Regions from separate parts of the Streptomyces chartreusis genome, predicted to be linked through region 2. Evidence: riboswitches for the same ligand, from Rfam matches in the RefSeq annotation. Region 2 holds a riboswitch; the other holds the start of a gene.
The links. Region 2 has a riboswitch for cyclic di-AMP ahead of CP983_RS16880 (C40 family peptidase). Riboswitches for the same ligand answer to the same signal wherever they lie in the genome.

Region 1: another riboswitch for cyclic di-AMP. It lies ahead of CP983_RS25710 (transglycosylase family protein); the one in region 2 lies ahead of CP983_RS16880 (C40 family peptidase).

What each region holds. Positions count from the first base shown of each region.
Region 1 covers NZ_CP023689.1:5,847,435-5,855,151, reverse strand. Annotated here, with positions in the region: gene eno (phosphopyruvate hydratase) at 1-105, opposite strand, end outside; gene CP983_RS25710 (transglycosylase family protein) at 389-1,075, opposite strand; cyclic di-AMP (ydaO/yuaA leader) riboswitch at 1,080-1,279, opposite strand; gene CP983_RS25705 (transglycosylase family protein) at 1,488-2,546, opposite strand; gene CP983_RS25700 (cytochrome P450 family protein) at 2,713-4,005, opposite strand; gene CP983_RS25695 (nucleoside triphosphate pyrophosphohydrolase) at 4,093-5,073, opposite strand; gene CP983_RS25690 (SurA N-terminal domain-containing protein) at 5,201-5,845, opposite strand; gene CP983_RS25685 (serine/threonine-protein kinase) at 6,024-7,517, opposite strand; gene CP983_RS25680 (hypothetical protein) at 7,556-7,717, opposite strand, start outside.
Region 2 covers NZ_CP023689.1:3,993,741-4,001,457, forward strand. Annotated here, with positions in the region: gene pcrA (DNA helicase PcrA) at 1-939, opposite strand, end outside; cyclic di-AMP (ydaO/yuaA leader) riboswitch at 1,294-1,463, shown strand; gene CP983_RS16880 (C40 family peptidase) at 1,472-2,650, shown strand; gene CP983_RS16885 (tellurite resistance/C4-dicarboxylate transporter family protein) at 2,971-3,978, shown strand; gene CP983_RS16890 (hypothetical protein) at 3,956-4,309, opposite strand; gene CP983_RS16895 (C40 family peptidase) at 4,733-5,785, shown strand; gene CP983_RS16900 (LuxR C-terminal-related transcriptional regulator) at 5,798-6,517, opposite strand; gene CP983_RS16905 (ATP-binding protein) at 6,514-7,717, opposite strand, start outside.

The DNA.
Region 1 (7,717 bases), 1.9 Mb from region 2:
ACCCGTGCTGCCGTCGTCGAGGCCGACCTCGACCTCGACCGTGGGATTGCCTCGGGAGTCCAGGATTTCCCGGGCTACGACGACGTCGATGGACGGCACGAGCATCTCCTTCATGGGATGTGACGCGGGTACGCAGTCCGCGGTGGGTACTGCGAGACGAGCCTAACCGGCTCCGGGCATCAGACCAGCGGTCGACCGCCCCGTGGACAGAACCGAGAGTAAATTGTTTCCGAACGGAACAAAGACACGGTACAAAAAACCCCGCCCCGGTGCGTACGGGGGAAGACGCACCGAGGCGGGGAGCATGGGGACGGGGGTGACCCTCACGACGCCCTCACTATGAGGTCCACGTATGTGAAGGCGCCGTGGTTCAGCTGTCGCCCGTCTGTTACTTCAGGTGCAGCTGCTGACCGGGGTAGATCAGGTTGGCGTCCTCGACGATGTCCTTGTTCAGCTTGAAGAGCTTCTCCCAGCCGCCCTTGACGTCGTGCTCGGCCGCGATCGAGCTGAGGGTGTCACCCTTGGCGACCTTGTACTCGCCGTCGCCCTTCTTGACCTTCTTGCCGGTCGGGGTGGTGACGGTCTTGGTGCTCTTCTTGGCGGCCGGGCGGTCGGCGGAGCGGGAGGCCGACTGCTGCTCGGAGGAGCGCGTGGTGGACTCGGTGCTCTGCGAGGAGCCGGCGGAGGAGCCGTTGTACGCGGCGCTCGACAGGCCGGTGCCGCAGTTCGGCCAGGCACCCTTGCCCTGGCCCGCGAGGACCTTCTCGCCTATCGCGATCTGCTGGGCCTTGGTGGCCTGGTCGGCGGTGGCGGCGTACTGGGTGCCGCCGTACGCGGCCCAGGTGGAGGCGGAGAACTGCAGACCGCCGTAGTAGCCGTTGCCGGTGTTGATCGACCAGTTGCCGCCGGCCTCGCACTGGGCGACGGCGTCCCACTCGGAGGCGGTGGCGGCGGAGGCGCTGCCCGCGGCCATCAGCGGGGCGGCGACGGCGGCGGCACCGGTGACGCCGACGACGGCGATGGCGCGAGCGGCCTTGGACGGACGACGGTGCTTGCCCTTGCTGGAAAACAGCATGGTTGGATCCCCTCACCGACGCCTACGAGGTGAGCTGTCGGGTTCGGGCCGGTTGAGTTGCCCGGCCGCGCAGGTGCACCTTTCGGCTCCCGCTGCGCGACTTCACCCCGAGCCGGTTCCGGCGGCGCGGCCCCGAAGGACCTCAACTGCCGGACCCGGCGCAAACCTTGGGTCCCCCGCTCCTGCCTACGGCGCTTGACGCGACGACTGTTCCCGTACGGCCGCCGGCAGGATTCGGCGTGACGGCTGTAGGGGCCCGCTCTGGTGGCGAGCGGTCACGACCGTAGACACGCGATTCGCGGAATTACAAAGACGATCAGGGCTTCTGAGATCTATCTCTCACTACTTTCAAAACGGACATTCAACGCGAAACGTGACGTGAACTGCCGTTGTTTTTCGCCCTGTTCGCCCGTTATTCGACGGGGACGTCCAGCGTCTGACCGGGAGCGATGTGGTCAGCTTCGGCACCGATGGCCTGCTCGTTCGCCCGGTACAGCGCGCGCCATCCGCCGTCGAGGTCAAGGGAGTCGGCGATGGAGGCGAGCGTGTCGCCCTCGCGGACCTTGTACGAGGCGTGGCGCCCGGCGGACTTGGTGCTCGCCTCGCCGGCGCCGCTCTCTTCGGCGCTGGGGCCGCGGTGCTTTCCGGTGCCGCTCGTCACCTCTTCGACCGCACCCTTGGCCTCGCCGTCGACCGAACCGGTGTCGACGAGGCTCCAGGAACCGGCATCCTGTGACCAGTTGTCCTGATTGTCCGCCTCAGGCGCCTCGGCGGGCGAGCCCTCCGGCGACTGAGACGCCGTCGCCTCGGGCGACGCATCGGACTTCGAGGACTTGTCGGACTTCGACGATGAAGACGGAGAAGAAGAGGACTTCCCGGGCGATTCGGACGAATCATCCGGAGTGCCGCTCGCCGACTGCGAGGGATCACCGGACGGCGTGGACGCCTCCGAGGAACCGTCGGAGTCGGAACCCTCTGACGAATCAGATGAATTCGACGAGCCGGACGAGTTGGACGAATCGAGCAATCCGGAGGATCCGGACACCTCGGAGGGCGAGTCGCCCTCCACCCCGGTGTCGAGGTCGACCGATCCGGACTTCTTGGTGAGCCCGTTGAGCACCGCGCACGTGCCCCACGGCTTGGTCCCCTGGTCCGCGAGGATCTTCTGCGCCACGGCGATCTGCTGCGAGCGGCTGGCCAGGTCGGGGCTGGTGGCGTAGTCGAGGCCGCCGTACGCCTCCCAGTCGTCCTGGGTCAACTGGAGACCGCCGTACTGCCCGTTGCCTTCGTCGGCGCTCCACGAGCCGCCGCTCTCGCACTCGGCCACCTTGTCCCAGACGGTTCCGTCGGCCGCGCTCGCGCCGGTGGCGCCGAGGAGCGGGATGGCGATCGCGGATCCGGTGACTCCGGCCGCGACGAGGAGAGCCGGAGCCTGACGGGGGCGACGGTGACGACCGTTCCCGGAGAGCATGCGGGGACCTTTCGCGAGGCAGCACTGAACACGGCGCGTAAAACCTGGACGCCTTGTTGATCCGTGAACGTATAGGCAGACGATCACTTGTCACAAGTTAATGCCGCGTAGATCACGTGAAGATCACAGACATGAGTGCGTGTCACGTTTGCCGAGGGGGACGTACTCACCCAACGGGGGTGAACTCCACCGGAAGCATACGCAGTCCGCGCATGATGAGTCCGCCCCGCCACCTCAACTCCTCGGGATCCACGGCGAGTCGGAGATCCGGGAGGCGGGTGAGGAGCGTGGCGAGCGCGGTCTGGCCCTCCAGACGGGCGAGCGGGGCACCGAGGCAGTAGTGGATGCCGTGGCCGTAGCCGAGGTGCTGGTTGTCGCGGCGGCCGAGGTCCAGGACGTCGGGGTCGGCGAACCGCTCCGGGTCCCGGTCGGCGGCGGCCAGCACGACCAGCACGGGGTCGCCGGCCGCGATGTCCTGCCCGCCGATGGTGAGCGGCTCGGTGGCGAAGCGCCAGGTGGCGAGCTCGACCGGGCCGTCGTAGCGCAGGAGTTCCTCGACGCCGGTCTCCAGGAGGGCGGTCTCGTGGGCGGCCAGGGAGGTCTGGAGGCGGGCGCGCTGCTCGGGGTGGGTGAGCAGGGCGAAGGTGCCGTTGCCGATGAGGTTGACGGTCGTCTCGAAGCCGGCGAACAGCAGGATGAAGGCCATGGCCGCGGCCTCGTTCTCGGTGAGGTGCTCACCGTGGTCGGAGGCGCGGATGAGACCGGAGATGAGGTCCTCGCCGGGGTCGGGGGTGGCCGGAAGTGCCTCGCGCTTGCGGTGGATCAGATCGGCCAGATAGCCGCGCATCTTCTTCACGGACCGCGCGACCCCGCCCCTCGGGCCGCCCTGGTGCCGGATCATCATGCCCGCCCAGTCCCGGAAGTCGTCCTGGTCCTCGCGCGGGACGCCCAGCAGGTCGCAGATCGCGTAGATGGGGAGGGGGAAGGCGAAGTCGTGGATGAGGTCGGCACTCCCCCGGTCCGCGAACCGGTCGATGAGCTGATCGGTGAGCTCCTGCACCCGTGGCTCGAACTCGGCGACCCTGCGCGGCGTGAACGCCTTGGAGACGAGCCGCCGGAGCCTGGTGTGGTCCGGCGGATCGATGTTGAGCAGATGCGTCATCAGGTCGGCCTTGCGCTCCCCCGGGATACCCGTCTTGCCCTTGGCGTGCGCGGGCTCGTCGTGGTGGGCCGGGTTCTTGGAGAGCCGGTTGTCGGCGAGCGTCTGCTTGGCGTCGGCGTACCGGGTGACCAGCCAGGCCTCCACCCCGCTGGGGAGCCGCGTCCGGTGCACGGGGGCGTTCTCCCGGAGCCAGGCGTAGGCGGGGTAGGGGTCCGTCGCGAACTCCCAGGTGAAGAGTTCGGGGGCCTCGGGGTGGGGGGTCGGGGGTGGGGCTGGTTGGTCACTCCTTGACGGTATCCGGAGGGGAGAGGGGGGCGGCCGGGTGGTGGCGGGGACGGGTGCGGCCCGCGGCAGTCGGCTTCGGCCCTGACGTCACCGGCGGTGCTACGAGGGCGCCCCCTCCGCCGCCCGTACCGCGTCCCGGTACGCGCGGGCCGCGACCCGCAGGGCCGCTTCCGGGTCCACTCCGGCCGCCTCCGCGCGGACGGCCATCGCGAGCAGCTCGTAGCCGATGCCGTCACCGGTCGGCAGCGGTACGTCCAGGCCGGCCGTGCGGACTCTGGACGCCAGCTTCGCGGCGAGGGCGAGGCCCGGCTGGCCGAGGGGGATGCCCTCCGTCACCGACTCCCGGCGCTTCTCCTCGGCCTTCGTGCGCAGCCAGTGCTCCTTGACCTCCTCGGGGGTCGTCGCCGTCTCGTCGCCGAAGACATGGGGGTGGCGGTGGATGAGCTTGGTGACGATGCCGCCGGCGACGTCGTCGATGGAGAAGGGGGCCTCCGGGTCCTCCTCGGCGATCCGGGAGTGGAAGACGACCTGGAGGAGGACGTCGCCCAGTTCCTCGCGGAGTTCGTCGCGGTCGCCGTCCTCGATCGCCTCGACCAGCTCGTAGGCCTCCTCAATGCCGTACTTCGCCAGGCCCTTGTGGGTCTGCTGGGAGGACCACGGGCACTCGACGCGGATGCGGTCCATGACCTGGACGAGGTCGAGGAGGCGGGCACCGGGGAGGTCGTAGGAGGCGGGGAGCAGTTCCAGTTCCGGCATCGTCACGCGGCCCGTGCCGGCCAGGCGGGCGAGGCCGTCGGTGAGCGCGGGCTCGCCCTCGCCGGTCGCCACGACCACGACGCTGCGGCCGCCGGCGCACGTGTCGATCAGTTCCTGGGCGGTCGGGGCGGCCTCGTCGACCGGTATCCCGGCCTCGCGCAGATACGGCAGCTGCGGATGGGCGCCGTCCGCGCACAGCACGCGGTCGGCGGAGCGCAGCGCCTGCCACGCGGGCCAGGACAGCAGGCCGGGGGCGACGCGGTGGCTGGTGGTGAGCAGGACGATGCGGCCGGCGGCGGCGGTTTCGGGACTGGTTGCGTTCACGATCCGAACGTAACCCAAGGGACCCACAAGACCCCGGGTTATCCACAGGCCGGGCGACGGTTCCGGAGTTGTCCACAGGGGGCGGAGCCGAGACGCCCCGCCCCTCCGGTGGCCGCCGCGGCCGTCGTCACATCGCGGGCTGAGCCCCCGCCGCCGTCACCTCGCGCACCCACGGTGTCTTCGCGTCCGCGCGGCTGCTCTTCTGGACGTCCCAGGTGCCGTAGCGCGGGTTCACGTCGATGTCGAGGTCCTTGGAAGCCGCGGCCAGGGCGTTCCAGAAGGCCGGCTTGCCGGTGTCGGTGCCGAGGACGGTGGCGAGCTTCTGGGCCTCCAGCTGGAGGCGGAGGTTCTCGTCGAGGCGCTGCGGCGGGATGCCGTACTGCTGGAGCCAGGCGGTCTCCAGCGCCTTGGCGCCGCCGGCCTGGCCCTCCAGGTCGGCGCGCATCTGCTGGATCTCCTTGCGGGTGACGCTCACGTCGGCGTCCTCGGCGGCCTTGTGCAGCACCTCGTCGAGAACCATGTTGTGCAGGACGTCGCGCGGGAGGGTGCCCGACTTGGCGATGACCTGCGCGTAGGCGGCCTCGTCCGGTACGGCGTCACGCTGCGCCGTGCGGACCTCGCTCACCCTGTTCTCCAGCTGCGACACGGTGATCCGCTGGCCGCCGACCACGGCCGCCGCACCGGGGTGCGCGTCGTTACCGCAGGCGGTGAGCAGAGGTGCCGCGACGATCGCGGCGGAGAGGAGAAGCGCGGTGCGACGGCGGCGGTGCAAGGAGACCTCCCGAGGAGAGCTTGTGCGACGGTGCACAAAGTCTTGCGGTGATCGATGGTAGGCAGTGGGCAAGCTCTGGCCAACCCATTGGACCAACGATTCACCAGGACTTCGGGCACCGCCGCACCGCGCCGAGCGGGCATCGGCCCGTGCGAGGACCCGGCCATACGGTGCCGGACTAGCCGCGCACCTGCCCCAGCCACTGCAAGGTGCGCCGTACCTCCGTCGCGACCGGGTGGCCGGGTCCGTGCAGGCGCTCCACGTCCATCAGCAGGCGGGCCAGGGTGTCGTGGGCGGCGGGGCGGTCGCCCACGGCTAGCAGGAGGTGGCCGATGCGGCGGCGGACGTCGTGGGCGAGCTCGGGGTCGCCGGAGACGTACTGGTTCTCGTAGTACGGCAGCAGCGCCCGGTACTCGGTGAGCGCGGCGGCCGGCTGGCCGAGCTGTTCCAGGCACTGGGCGACGTCGTAGCGGAAGCGCAGGGCCTGCGGGTCGGCCTGGCCGGCCTCGGCGGCGCGCTCGTCGGCGAGGCGGCGCAGTTCGGGCAGCGCGCGCCGGTACTGGCCGTCGTCCATGAGGGTGGCCGCGTACTGCTTGCGCAGGGTGCGCACGACCGGGGAGTGCTCGCCGTGCTGTTCGGCCGCGGTGGGCAGGATCGCGCCGAGGATGTCGACGGCCTGGGTGATGCTGCCCTCGCCGAGCAGGCGCTTGACCTCGTCGACGGCACGCGCGACATCCGGCTTCCCGTCGGCGGGTGTGACGGGGGTGGCCGGCGCGGGCTGGGGCGCGGGGGTCCTGGCACGGTCCGGCCAGGGGGCGTGCGGGCGCAGGAAGGGGCGGGTGGGGTCGAGCGGCGCTCCGGTGTGGACGCCGCGCGCGGGCAGCAGCGGCGCCAGGTCCTCGTACACCTCCTGCGCGGAGGCGGGGCGGTGCTGCGGGTCCTTCGCGAGCAGGCGCAGGACCAGGGCTTCGAGTGCCTCGGGGACCTCGGGGCGGGTCCGGCGCACGGGCTGCGGCGGCTCGTACAGGTGCCGGTGCAGTACGCCGAGCGCCGTCGAGCCGGAGAACGGCACGTCTCCGCTGAGGAGTTCGTGCAGGACCACACCGAGTGCGTACAGGTCGGTGTAGGGGCCGACCGCGCCCCCCATCGCCTGCTCGGGGGCCATGTAGGCCGGCGAGCCGATGGGGGTGCCGGTGTGGGTGAGGCGGGTGGTGTCGGCGTCCATGACGGAGGCGACACCGAGGTCGAGGACGGTGACCGTGCCGTCCTGCTTCACCATCAGGTTGCGCGGCTTGAGGTCGCGGTGGACGATCGGCACCGCGTGCACGGCACTCAGTACGGCGCACAGTTGCGCGGCGATCGCGACCGCCCACTGCCAGGGGTACGGGTCGTGCTCGGCGAGATGCGCGGCGAGGTCCGCACCGTCGACGTACTGCATGACGAGGAACAGCTCCTCGCCCTCGCTGCCCGCGTCGTGCACCGTCACCAGCCCGGGGTGGTCGACCTGCGCGGTCACCCGGCACTCGCGCACGAACCGGCGGCGCAGCTCGTCCGCCTCCTGCCCGGCCACCTTGTCGGGGCGCAGCAGCTTCACCGCCACGCGCCGGTCGAGCCGTTGGTCGTACGCCGTCCAGACCTGGCCCATGCCGCCCTGTCCGATGAGCGCGGACAGGGCGTAACGGCCGGCGACGACACGTCCTGTCGTCACGGTCACCGTCCGCCCTCGTCGCCGTCCGGGCGGGTGTCGTGCTTGCGCAGGTAGTCACTGAGCTCGTCGAGCTCGGCGCGCACCTGGTCGATGCGCGCGGGCGCGGGGCGCTGCGGGGGCGTGGGCGGCGGCGCGGGCGTGCGCGGCATCGGCGTCTGCGACAT
Region 2 (7,717 bases):
GCTCGGCGGCACGTCGACGGGATGCTCGCCGGTCCCGACGAGCTCGCGCACCAGCGCGTACTGGGCGTGGTTGGTGTCCTGGTACTCGTCCACCAGCACATGGCGGAAGCGCCGGCGGTAGTGCTCGGCGACGTCCGGGAAGGCGCGCAGCAGGTTGACCGTCGTCATGATCAGGTCGTCGAAGTCGAGGGCGTTGGCCTCCCGCAACCGCGACTGGTACAGGGCGTACGCCTGAGCGAGGGTCTTCTCGAAGCCGTCGGTCGCCTGGGCGGCGAAGTCCTCCTCGTCGATCAGCTCGTTCTTCAGGTTGCTGATCTTGGCGCTGAAGGACTTGGGCGGGAACCGTTTGGGGTCGAGATCCAGATCACGGCACACGAGCGCCATCAGCCGCTTGCTGTCGGCGGCGTCGTAGATCGAGAAAGAAGACGTGAACCCGAGCTTCTTGCTCTCCCGCCGCAGAATGCGCACGCACGCGCTGTGGAAGGTCATCACCCACATCGCGTTGGCGCGCGGGCCGACGAGCTGCTCGACCCGCTCCTTCATCTCGCCCGCGGCCTTGTTGGTGAACGTGATCGCGAGGATCTGCCCCGGATGCACGTTCCGCTCGGCGAGCAGGTGGGCGATGCGATGGGTGAGCACACGCGTCTTGCCGGACCCGGCGCCGGCCACGATGAGCAGCGGGGTGCCGGAGTGGACGACGGCGGCACGCTGGTTGTCGTTCAGCCCCTCCAGCAGCGCCGCGGCGTCGATGACCGGCCGCGGGGCGCCGTCGCGGTAGTGGCCGTCCCGGTCCGGTGGCACGTCGAACTTCCCACCGAACAGATCGTCCGGAACCGGTTCCGGAGCGTGGTCGTCCTCGGGCGGCGGCGGGTGCTCTTCCCCGTGGGCCCGAGGGGCCTGGAGGTCCGCCAGGAAGCTGTCGTCAAAGAGGCTGCTCATCGCTCTCCGAGTCTAGGCCGCCCCACTGACAGCCCGCCCCCACCCTCGAGACATCCCCGCCCTCGAACCCCCGACAATCAGCCCCCACTTCCTCCCTCACCCCCAGCAACGACCCCACCACAACCCGCAACCGACCACCCCAGACAACCACCAACACGCCCAAATCAACCCACACACACCCCCCACCCCCAAAACCCCGCACGCACCCCCGAACCAATCACCGCCCGCTACGTTTGGGACCAAGGTCACGAAAATGTATCGGGCATATCGAACATCAACCTTCACAGGGGCCACACGAGTTGGCTACCGTGCCGGGCAGGCCGTACGACCCCCACCGGCGAACGACGCCGGGCCGCACGGCCTCCGCCGAGTCCGGCACGCCTCACGGCGACCGGAGCCGGGGACCCACCGAACTTGGGGTGAATCGGCCCGACTTCCCTCGCGGGGACCGGCCGTAGGGCAACCCTTCCGAACCACCCGCCCGAACCCGACAGCTAACTCGGTAGGCGGAATATGGAAGGAGTCGCCTCCCTTGGCGTCGCACCGCAAGTCGCGTCCCGCCGGTACGCGCGTAGCAGGCATACGCACCCCTGCCCTCGCCACGGCAGCCCTCACGTCCGTGGCCCTGCTGTCCCAGACGGCCAACGCCAGCCCGTCGACGGACGACAAGCCCAGCCTCGAAGAGGTCGAGAAGAAGGTCGACGACCTCTACCGCCAAGCGGAGTCGGCAACCGAGAAGTACAACTCGGCCAAGGACAAGACCACGAAGCAGCGCAAGCGCGTCGACACCCTCCTCGACGACGTCGCCAAGCGCACCCAGAAGCTCAACGAAGCCCGCGAGGAACTCGGCCGCAACGCAGCCGCCCAGTACCGCACCGGCGCCGCGGCCCCCGACACGGCGACCTTCCTCCTGGCGGACAACCCGCAGGACTACTTCGACCAGACCCAGCTGATGGACCGTATGACCGGCCGTCAGAAGGAGTCGGTCGACGACTACTTCACCCAGCAGTCCGAGACGATGGAGAAGCGCCGGGAGGCCACCCAGAGCCTCGAGACGCTCACCGACTCGCAGAACGACCTCAAGTCGGCCAAGGCCACCGTCCAGCAGAAGCTCTCCGACGCGCGCGAGCTCCTCTCGAAGCTGACGGCCGAGGAGAAGGCCCGCCTCGCCGCGATCGAGAAGCGCAAGCAGGAGGAGGCCGCCCGCAAGGCCGCGGAGCTGGCCCGCCAGCAGGCGGCGGCCGAGCGCCAACGCCAGGAGGCGGCAGCCGCCGCCCAGCAGCAGGAGAGCACCCAGCCGCCCGCCGACTCGGGCACCTCGGACTCCTCGAACTCGTCGGACTCCTCGTACGCCACCAAGGCCGAGAAGACCCTGGCCTTTGCCCGCTCCCAGATCGGCAAGCCGTACGTCTGGGGCGCCACCGGCCCCGACTCCTACGACTGCTCCGGCCTCACCCAGGCCGCCTGGAAGGCCGCCGGCGTCGACATCCCCCGCGTCACCTACGACCAGGTCAACGCCGGCACCACGGTCCCCCTCTCCAGCGCCCAGCCCGGCGACCTGGTCTTCTTCTACGACGACGTCACCCACGTGGGCATCTACATCGGCAACGGCATGATGATCCACGCCCCCAAGCCCGGCGCGTACGTCCGCGAGGAGTCGATCTACTACGACGGAGAGTCGTCGATCCACAGCGTGGTCCGCCCGGCCTGACAGGAACGGACGCTTCCCCGGCACGCACGCGGTACCCGCAGTCGCCCACGGCGGTGAGGGGACGTGCCGGGGGGTGTCCGCCCGCAGCGGCGGGCGTCAAGAAACAGCACCCTCCTAAGTCAGGCCAACCGCCCGACCGAGGACGGACACCCCCCGGCACGTCCCCGCCCCACCACACAACCGCAGGCGCTACGCAAGCCCCCACCCGGCGCGACGGGCCGCCGCAGGCACCCCACCCGAACACCCGACACAGCACGATTTCCCGACACCCCCGAGCGCGCCCCACGGCCATCCCCCACCCGGCTCCATAGCATCGCCCCATGCCCGGCCCCACGACCCCCACCTCCCCGCTCCACACCTGGTGGTCGCAGCGACCCCCCACAGCCGGCGCCGCGGTCATGGCCACCGGCATCCTCTCGGTAGCCCTGCACCAGACGGACTACGAGACCCTCTCCCGCATCGCCCTGGCCCTCGCCTGCACGGCCTGGCTGGCCCTGGCCGCCGACTTCACCGCCCGCTTCCTCCAGGATCGCGAAAGATGGCTGAAAGAGGCGGCCACCCCCGCCGCCCTCACCGCCATCGCCGCGACGACAGTCCTGGGCACCCGCTTCACCGCCCTCGGCTGGGTGACCCTCGCCGAGGCCCTCCTGGCCCTGGCCACCGCGCTCTGGCCGGTGCTCCTGCTCACCGTCCTGCGCCACTGGCGCCGCCAGATGCCCGGCGCGATCTTCCTGGGCTGCGTGGCCACAGAGGGCCTGGCCGTACTGGGCGCCACGCTCGCCGCCGCCGAGACCACGGCATGGCTCGCCCACATGGCGCTCGTCTTCTTCTGGCTCGGCCTGGTCCTCTACGTCGTGGCCCTGCCCCGCTTCGACCGGCGCCAGCTCGCCCGAGGCGCCGGCGACCAGTGGGTGGCGGGCGGCGCCCTCGCCATCTCCGCACTGGCCGGCTCGAAGCTGCTCGCCGCCGACAGCCCCGCCCTCTACCTCTGGAACGACGACGACTACGGCGTCCTGCGCACGGTGACCGTCGCCCTGCTCGTACTCGACATCGCCTGGTACTCCCTCCTGCTCCTCACCGAGTTCGCCTGGCCGCGCCTGCGCTACGACGTTCGCCGCTGGGCCACGGTGTTCCCGATGGGCATGACGGCAGCGGCGACACTCTCCGTCGGCACGGCCCTGGACGCCTCATGGCTGGAGCACCCGGGCGAGGCACTGATGTGGATCGCGATCGCGGCCTGGCTGGCGGTCACGGCGGGCGCGGTCCGGAGCTACACGCGCCCCGGCACTCGCCGCGGCACCGACGTCACGTCCACAGCACAGCGATGAAGACGTTCGCCATGGCCAGCAGCCCCACCAGCCCGAACAGCCGCTTGTCCACGGTCTCCTCGTCCCGCTTCACATAGACGAGCCCGAGGATCACGACCAGCAGCGCCAGCTTCACGCCGATCTTGATGTTGTTGACGGACTGATCGTCCGCCTGATTCAGGCCGACGAGGATCACGCCGGTGACCAGCATGGTCAACGCACCGTGCAGCATCGCGGGCACGTACCGGGCGGTGCCCTGCCCCATCGCCTTCAGCTGCGTGAAGAACCCACCGAGCAGCGCGGCGATACCGATGATGTGCAGCCCGACGAACAAATGGATGAGTACGTCCATGGGCCCGGAGCCTAACCACCACGAAAATCCCGCCCGACACCGCCCCGCACCCCTCCTTCACCCCGCATATATGCGCGCCATAGCATCCCGCCACCCTCAGCCACCCCTGAATCGCCACTTCGGTCAGCACAGAGCGTGAACCAGGCGCCTCCATCCCGGGATCACGCTCACTTACGGTCACCATCGGTCCGCTCCCAGCACTTCCGCACAACCCGTCACCGGCCCGACACGGAGAGGTTTAGCGTCCTTCACCAGGTGACCGGCTCCCCACCGCCGCCCGGGCCAGGGGCGGCAGTCGGACACCACCGCCGAAAAAAGTCCGGCGGCGGCCCGCTCCCCCTGTGCGGGCCGCCGCCGGACGCGTGACCCGCCCCGTGCGGTCGTACGGGACGTGGCGGGCGGACGAAAGGACGTGCAGTCCACGTGGCAGCGCACCGAAAACCCCGCCGGCGCTCGGCCGGCGGCAATACGGCCCGCACGGCATGGACGATCGCACTGGCGGGCGCGGCGACGGCGACCGGCTTCGACGGGACCGGGCACGCCGAGCCGCAGCTGACACCGGCACAGGTGAAGGCCAAGGTGGACAAGCTGTATCAGGAGGCGGAGGCCGCCACCGAGAAGTACAACGGCGCCAAGGAGCAGGCGGACGCGGGCCGGCAGCGGATCAGGAACCTCCAGGACCAGGCCGCACGCAAGACGGAGAAGCTCAACTCGGCGCGGGAAGCGCTCGGTTCGATGGCGGCGGCGCAGTACCGCGACGGCGGCCTCGACCCGGCCCTCCAGCTCGCCCTCTCCGAGGACCCCGACCGCTACCTGGACGGCGCGGAGTTCGCCGAACGCGCCGGCAACCGGCAGGCCTCATCCGTCGCGAGCGTCCGCAGGCAGCTCCGCGAGATCGAGCAGCTGCGCGGCGCGGCACAAGTCGAACTGACCTCGCTGAAGTCCCGCCAGGCCGAGCTGAAGCGGCACAAGAAGACGATCACCGGCAAGCTGGACTCGGCCCGCACCCTGCTGACCCGACTGACCGCCGAGGAACAGGCCCGCCTCGACGATCGCGCCACCCGCTCCTCGACCGGCGCCCGCGGCTCCCTGGCCTCCCCCGGTTCCGCCGCCGCCCAGGCCCCCAACGCCCGCGCGGCGGCCGCTGTCTCCTACGCCTACGCCAAACTCGGCAGCCCCTACGTCTGGGGCGCGACCGGCCCCAACGCCTTCGACTGCTCCGGCCTCACGCAGGCCGCGTACCGCGAGGCCGGCGTCTCGCTGCCCCGCACGACCTACGCCCAGATCGACGCGGGCCGTCGCGTCTCGCGCTCCGAACTGCGCCCGGGCGACCTGGTGTTCTTCTACTCCGGCATCAGCCACGTGGGCCTGTACATCGGCAACGGCCAGATGATCCACGCCCCGAACCCGTCGGCACCGGTCCGGGTGGCACCCCTGGACGAGATGCCCTTCGCGGGCGCCACCCGGGTGGCCTGACCTTCCCCGCTCTCAGACGAGTCGCCGTGCCGTCGCCCACCGCGTCAGCTCGTGCCGGTTGGACAGCTGGAGCTTGCGCAGGACCGCCGACACATGGGACTCGACCGTCTTGACGGAGATGAACAGCTGCTTGGCGATCTCCTTGTACGCGTACCCGCGCGCGATCAGCCGCAGTACCTCCCGCTCGCGCTGGGTGAGGCGGTCGAGGTCCTCGTCGACCGGCGGGGCGTCCGTCGACGCGAACGCGTCCAGGACGAACCCGGCGAGGCGCGGCGAGAACACCGCGTCGCCGTCCTGGACCCGGAAGACCGAGTCGACCAGGTCGGTGCCGGTGATCGTCTTGGTCACGTACCCGCGCGCACCGCCCCGGATCACGCCGATGACGTCCTCCGCGGCGTCCGAGACGGACAGCGCGAGGAAGCGGACGGACTGCTCGGCGTCCGCCATCAACGGGGCGCAGCGGCGCAGGACTTCGACCCCGCCGCCGCCCGGCAGGTGCACATCGAGGAGGACGACCTCGGGCCGGGTCGCGGTGATGACCGTGACCGCCTGGTCGACGTCCGCGGCCTCGCCGACGACCTCGACACCGGTCTGCTCGGTCCGGCCGATCTCGGCCTGGACTCCCGTACGGAACATGCGGTGGTCGTCGACGAGGACCACGCGCACGTGCCGCTCGGCCGCGCTCCCGCCGGTCGGCTCCACGGACTCGTTCGCCTCGGTCGGCTCGCTCATGACGTCTTCTCCGCCCTCTCCATCTCCAGCTCGACCTCCGTGCCGCCGTCGGGTACCGCCCGCAGCCGGGCCGTACCGCCGTTGCGCTCCATGCGGCCGATGATCGATTCTCTGACGCCCATGCGGTCGGCGGGTATCGAGTCGAGGTCGAAGCCCGGACCGCGGTCCCGGACGGACACGAAGACGGTCTTTCCCTCGACCTCGGCGTAGACCTGCACGGCGCCGCCCTCGCCACCGTACTTGGCGGCGTTCACCATCGCCTCGCGCGCGGCCTGCATCTGTGCGGCGATCCTCTCGTCGAGCGGGCAGTCGCCGACGACCACGACCTCTATGGGCACGCCGTGCTTGTCCTCCACCTCGGCGGCGTTGCGCCGCACCGCGTCGGCGAGATTGGCGGGTTCGTCGGCCTCGTCCTTGCCGGTGCCCTCGGGCTTGTACAGCCAGGTGCGCAGGTCGCGCTCCTGGGCGCGGGCGAGCCGGCGGACCTCGCCGGCGTTCTCCGCGTTGCGCTGGATCAGGGTCAGGGTGTGCAGCACCGAGTCGTGGACGTGGGCGGCGACCTCGGCGCGCTCCTGGGCGCGGATGCGCATCAGGCGTTCCTCGGAGAGGTCCTGGGTCATCCGGACCAGGTACGGCCCCGCAAGCAGCGTTATACCGACGAGGACCGCGAGCGCCGCCTGGAGGACGGAGCCGAGGTGGGCGGCGGAGCCCTGGAGGACGAAGATGCCGGAGACGCCGGCCGTGACGAGGACGACGCCGCCCGCGGCACGCAGCAGGCTGAGGGTCCGCCGACGCCGCCCGGCCTCCATCCAGCGGGCCCGGCGGGCGTTGTCCGCCTGCCGCCAGACCAGGGCGACACCCGCGCCGACGAGGACGGCGGGCAGCAGGTACGCCTTGGCGCCGTTGCCCAGGTCCACGCTGCCGACGAAGACCATCGCCACGACCACCATGAGCAGCAGCGCGACGATCTGGCCCTTGTCGGGCTTGCGGGCGACGAGTCTGCGGCGGCCGTCGGACGCGGTCTCGGTGGTGAAGGGGGGCGGCCGCTGTGCGTCGACCCCGCCGAGGCCGAGCGGCACGAAGAACCAGAACGCGGCGTACAGCAGCGCACCGAGGCCGTCCGCCATGAACAGGCCGACGAAGACGAGCCGCACCCAGATGACGGGCAGGCCCAGGTGCCCGGCGAGCCCCCGCGCCACG